2 regions of the Streptococcus pyogenes genome follow, and region 2 is predicted to be linked to the other one. Evidence: predicted binding sites of a transcription regulator. Region 2 holds the regulator's gene; the other holds the start of a gene.
The links. Region 2 encodes HrcA, which represses chaperone genes, less so after heat shock. Its sites were predicted from a motif close to TTAGCACTCNNNNNNNNNGAGTGCTAA; they were not measured.
Positions count from the first base shown of each region.

Region 1: a site for HrcA is predicted at 2,009-2,035, ahead of groES (co-chaperone GroES). Genes of this name have one in related genera too.

Region 1 covers NZ_LN831034.1:1,798,341-1,801,550, forward strand. Annotated here, with positions in the region: gene groL (chaperonin GroEL) at 16-1,647, opposite strand; gene groES (co-chaperone GroES) at 1,683-1,973, opposite strand; gene B6D67_RS09505 (ATP-dependent Clp protease ATP-binding subunit) at 2,151-3,210, opposite strand, start outside.
Region 2 covers NZ_LN831034.1:1,533,300-1,536,509, reverse strand. Annotated here, with positions in the region: gene B6D67_RS08225 (M15 family metallopeptidase) at 1-549, shown strand, start outside; gene B6D67_RS08220 (glycoside hydrolase family 73 protein) at 546-1,115, shown strand; gene hrcA (heat-inducible transcriptional repressor HrcA) at 1,250-2,284, shown strand; gene grpE (nucleotide exchange factor GrpE) at 2,287-2,859, shown strand; gene dnaK (molecular chaperone DnaK) at 3,040-3,210, shown strand, end outside.

The DNA of each region.
Region 1 (3,210 bases), 270 kb from region 2:
AATGCTATAGAGAGCTTAGAAGCCGCCCATCATTCCTGGATCCATACCTGCTGGCATTGCTGGCGCTGGCGTAGCTGGTTCAGGTTTATTAGCAACAACTGCTTCTGTTGTCAAAATAAGACTAGCTACAGAAGCTGCATTTTGAAGCGCTGATCGTGTTACTTTGACAGGGTCAATGATTCCTGTTTTAATCATATCAACCCACTCACCTGTTGCAGCATTAAATCCTGTTCCTGCAGGGCTGTTTTTCAACTTGTCAATAACTACGGAGCCTTCGTACCCAGCATTTAAAGCAATTTGACGTACAGGCTCTTCTAGAGCACGAAGCACAATGTTACGTCCAGTAGCATCATCGCCCTCAAGCTCAAGAGCTGCTACTTTTTCAATAACCGTAATAAGTGCTGTTCCACCACCAGCAACGATACCTTCTTCAACGGCTGCACGTGTAGCATTTAGAGCATCCTCAATGCGAAGTTTCATTTCTTTTAAAGCTGTCTCTGTTGGAGCTCCTACTTTGATAACAGCTACACCACCAGCTAATTTCGCCAAACGTTCTTGTAGTTTTTCACGGTCAAAGTCAGAAGTTGTTGTTTCTAATTGCGATTTAATCAGTGCAATACGGTTAGCAATAGCTTCTGAACTTCCTGAACCTTCAACAATTACTGTGCTATCTTTATCAACTGTAATCTTAGCAGCCTGTCCAAGGGCTGTCATTGTAGCATCTTTTAATTCAAGTCCTAGATCCTCTGTAATCACTGTACCACCTGTCAAGATAGCAATGTCTTCAAGCATAGCTTTACGACGATCACCAAATCCTGGCGCTTTGACAGCAACCACATTGAAAGTACCACGAATCTTGTTCAAGACAAGGGTTGGAAGTGCTTCACCATCCACATCATCTGCAATAATGAGTAATGGACGGTTGGTTTTAAGAACTTCCTCAAGTAGTGGCAAAATGTCTTGGATGTTTGACACTTTTTTATCCGTGATTAAGATAAATGGGTTTTCAAGGTCTGCAACCATTTTTTCATTGTCTGTGACCATGTATTGAGACAGGTAACCACGGTCAAATTGCATGCCTTCAACCACTTCAAGTTCTGTTTCCATACCTCGAGATTCTTCGATGGTAATCACACCATCGTTGCCCACACGCTCCATAGCTTCTGAGATATACTCTCCAACTTTTTCAGAGCGTGATGATACTGCAGCGACCTGAGCAATAGCTTCCTTGCCAGATACAGGTTGAGCAATGGCTTTCAAGGCTTCAACAGCTGTTGCTGTTGCTGTTTCAATGCCTCGACGGATACCAATTGGATTAGCACCTGCTGTCACATTTTTTAGTCCTTCATGAACAATGGCTTGTGTCAAAACTGTTGCAGTAGTCGTCCCATCACCAGCAATATCATTGGTTTTAGAAGCCACTTCAGACACCAATTTTGCTCCCATGTTTTCAAAATGATCTTCTAATTCGATCTCTTTAGCAATGGTTACCCCGTCATTAGTAATTAAGGGAGAACCAAAAGCTTTTTCAAGAACAACATTGCGCCCTTTAGGACCAAGCGTTACTTTGACGGTATCTGCTAACATATCAACTCCGCGCACCATGGCAGCACGCGCATCTGCTGAAAATTTAATATCTTTTGCCATATTCAATCCTTCTTTCTATTTAGAGATTTGTCGTTTTATTTTGTAACAATAGCAATGATGTCAGATTCACGGATGATAGAAACTTTCTCATCATCTACGGTTACTTCTAAATCATGCCCATTTTCAACTAAAACCTCTTGACCCACTGAAACTGAAGGTAGCACGCTATCACCTGTAATAGTGCGAACACCCGTTTCACTGACAGCGAGGACTGTCGCTTTTCGTGTTGACTCTTTATGAGTGCCTGCAAGGACAAAACCACCGACTGTCTGCTCTTTTTCATCATCAAATCTTACGACCACACGGTCACCTAATGGTTTTAACATGAAATTTTCCTCCAATAAAAGAATCTTTAGTAAAGTTAGCACTCATGTTCATCGAGTGCTAACTTTATATTCTATTTTATCACTTGGTCAAAAATAGTCAAGAAAAAAGAAGTTATTTTTGTAAGAATAACCTCTTTTTTTGGTGACATCAAGGATGATCCACCTTTTATATGGAAATTAAGCTATGTGAAACGTTAATTTGCCATGTGATAATCCAATTTTTAGCGTATGCCCACTTGTCAATTCTCGAGAAAGAATAAGCTCTGATAGCTTATCTTCTATCTCAGTTTGCAGCGTTCGACGTAATGGTCTTGCCCCCATATGCTCATCATAGCCGACCTCGGACAAATGTTTCAAGGCCAAAGGCTGAATTTTAAGGGTAATACCTTTTTCTGCCAATGTAGTAATCAGGGGCTGTACCATGATTTTAACCACATCGCGCATGTTATCTTGGGTCAGACTATGAAAGACCACTTTTTCATCAATACGATTGATAAATTCTGGGCGGTAAGTTTTTCTTAATTCTTCTAAAATACGTTTCTCCATAGCTTGATGGTCTTGGTGAATGTCTTTGACCCCAAAACCGACCGTTTTATCATCGCGCAGGGCTGTTGCGCCAAGATTGCTGGTCATGATAATAATAGTATTTGAAAAATCGACCTTACGCCCACGACTATCAGTCAATATACCATCATCTAATACTTGAAGGAGAACGTTAAAAATATCAGGATGTGCTTTTTCCACTTCATCAAAAAGCAAGACTGAATAAGGTTTATTTCTAACTTTCTGTGTCAGTTCACCTCCTTCATCATAGCCGACATAACCAGGAGGTGCTCCATTAAGCCTAGACGCTGCGAATTTTTCCATGTACTCAGACATATCAAAACGAATAAGCGCTGCTTCATCATCAAAGAGAACTTCTGCAAGGGCCTTTGCTAGTTCTGTCTTACCTACTCCTGTTGGGCCAAGAAACATAAATGATCCAATAGGACGTTTTCCTGTTCGAATACCTGACTGATTACGACGAATGGCTCTTGAAATAGCCGTAACAGCAGCATCCTGACCAATCACACGCTTATGCAGTTCTTTTTCTAAATTGAGGTATTTTTTACTATCAGCTTGCGTCAGTTTTTCAAGTGGAATTCCCGATAACTTACTCAAGGTTGCCAAAATATCATCTTCTGTCACCGGTGTTGGTTTTCTCATCTGACCTTTTGCTTCTTTAGCTAAGAGGCGA
Region 2 (3,210 bases):
TTGGTTTTAGTAAACCGCGATCACATTACAAAAGAAATGAGTCCTGAATTAGCTGACATTAATGGTATTTCTGTGGATAAACGCATTGAGCAAGCCACTAGTGACTTTTTAGCAGCAGCACAAGCTATCGACTTGCAAGAACATCTTATCTCTGGGTACCGTTCCGTAGACTACCAAACAGAGCTTTACCAATCTTATATTAAAAAAGAGATGGCTAACGATCCAACATTGACACAAGAAGCTGCGGAGGCTTTGGTGCAAACCTATTCACAGCCGCCAGGGGCTAGTGAACATCACACTGGTCTTGCTATTGACATGAGCACTGTAGATACTTTAAATGCCAGTGATCCATCAGTAGCTAAAGCAGTTCAAAAAATTGCACCTGATTATGGGTTTGTCTTGCGCTTTCCAGAAGGAAAAAAGACTAGTACAGGGGTTGATTATGAGGATTGGCATTACCGCTATGTAGGCAAGGCGTCTGCTCGTTATATGGCTCAGCACAACCTAACGTTGGAAGAGTACATTGCTGCTTTAAAGGAGAAACGATGAGAAAACGACTAAAGTTTCCGTATTTTTTAACGCTTCTAGCTTGCTTTTTATTGCTGATTGTTTGTCCCTTACTGAGTAGCCAAAGGATAGCTAGTGCAGATAAAGAAGTAAGGGTGAACTACAGCCAAAAACAATTTATTACAAAAATGGGTAAAGAAGTTAAACCATTGGCAAAATATTATGGCATTAGACCATCTATTTTGATTGCTCAAATTCTTTTGGAAACCCATGATGGAAAAACATTACTAGCGTCTAAGTATCATAATCTTTTTAGCAAGAAAGCAACTCCAGGACAAGTGGCCATTACCCTAAAGTCCCCTAAACAAACCAACCAAAACGTGAGATATGCTATTTATAAAGATGACGCTAGTGCAATTAGAGATTATTTACGAATGCTTCGGCAGGGAAAAGAAGTCGATAAGCGTTTGTATCGTAATCTTGCTACAGAAAAAGGGTATAAAGCACCAGCTAAAAGTTTACAAAAGTATTTGCATTATACTGATAAAACCTATGCTAGGCGACTAATTCAGGTCATTGAAAGTAACGATTTAACAAACTATGACTGAAATTAGCGCTCTTTATAAAAGAGTGCTAATTTTTTTGAGTTTTTTTCTTGACATGTCTCCCATAAAGAGTATAATAGAATTATAAATTAGCAGTCTACTAAATAGAGTGCTAAACGAAAGGGAGTGGTTGGTTTGTGATTACACAACGTCAAAATGATATTTTGAATTTAATCGTTGAGCTATTTACACAAACTCATGAACCAGTAGGGTCTAAAGCTTTACAGAGAACGATTGATTCTAGTAGCGCCACTATTCGTAATGATATGGCAAAACTAGAGAAGTTGGGATTGTTGGAAAAAGCGCACACTTCTAGTGGACGGATGCCAAGTCCAGCTGGTTTTAAGTATTTTGTAGAGCACTCCCTCAGGCTAGATAGTATTGATGAGCAAGATATTTATCATGTCATAAAAGCTTTTGATTTTGAAGCATTCAAATTAGAAGACATGCTTCAAAAAGCTAGTCACATTTTAGCGGAGATGACGGGCTATACATCCGTTATTTTAGATGTGGAGCCAGCTCGTCAACGTTTAACAGGGTTTGATGTTGTTCAGCTTAGCAACCATGATGCTCTAGCAGTCATGACTTTAGATGAATCTAAGCCAGTGACAGTGCAGTTTGCTATTCCAAGAAACTTTTTGACACGTGACTTGATAGCATTTAAAGCTATCGTAGAGGAGCGCTTGCTGGATAATAGTGTCATAGATATTCATTATAAGTTGAGGACAGAAATTCCTCAGATCGTTCAAAAGTATTTTGTGACTACGGATAATGTTTTACAACTATTTGATTATGTTTTTTCAGAGCTGTTTTTGGAAACGGTATTTGTTGCTGGCAAGGTAAATTCTTTAACGTATTCAGATCTATCAACGTATCAGTTTTTGGATAATGAACAGCAAGTAGCAATTTCTTTGAGGCAAAGTCTGAAAGAAGGTGAGATGGCTTCTGTCCAAGTGGCAGATAGTCAAGAAGCCGCACTTGCAGATGTGTCAGTTTTAACTCACAAATTTTTGATTCCTTACCGTGGGTTTGGACTCCTGAGTTTGATTGGTCCTATTGATATGGATTATCGTAGGTCTGTTAGTTTGGTAAACATTATTGGAAAGGTATTGGCTGCTAAATTAGGTGATTATTATCGATACCTAAATTCTAACCATTATGAAGTTCACTGATAATGGCAGTATTCAATAAGTTATTTAAAAGGAGGCACTCAGTGTCAGAAGAAATTAAAAAAGACGATTTACAAGAAGAAGTGGAAGCCACTGAAACTGAAGAGACAGTTGAGGAAGTTATTGAAGAAACTCCTGAAAAATCAGAGTTAGAACTTGCAAACGAACGTGCTGATGAGTTTGAAAATAAATACTTGCGAGCTCATGCAGAAATGCAGAATATACAGCGTCGCTCTAGTGAAGAACGTCAACAACTTCAACGCTATCGTTCTCAGGATCTGGCAAAAGCAATCTTACCATCGCTTGACAATCTAGAACGTGCCTTGGCTGTTGAAGGGTTGACAGATGATGTTAAAAAAGGTTTAGAAATGACTCGTGATAGCCTTATTCAAGCACTAAAGGAAGAAGGCGTAGAAGAAGTAGAAGTCGACTCGTTTGACCACAACTTTCATATGGCAGTTCAGACCCTCCCAGCCGATGATGAACATCCAGCCGATAGCATTGCAGAAGTCTTTCAAAAGGGATATAAATTGCACGAGCGTCTGCTAAGACCAGCGATGGTAGTTGTTTATAACTAAGGTAAATGAGTTTTCGTTTTTGTCCGTAATGACAGTAAACTAGATAGCAAGTTAGAAGCTATTTCGCTTGCTGATTAAACTATAGTGATTGCTTAGAATTGGAAGTAAAATAATTCGAGTGCTTACTAAGATAAATTGAAATAAAAAGTAATAAAGTATTATAAAATAAGAGGTATTAACATGTCTAAAATTATTGGTATTGACTTAGGTACAACAAACTCAGCAGTAGCAGTTCTTGAAGGGACTGAATCAAAAATCATTGCTAACCCAGAAGGCAATCGTACAACTCCTTCAGTAGTATCATTCAAAAATGGTGAAATTATCGTGGGTGATGCTGCAAAACGTCAAGCA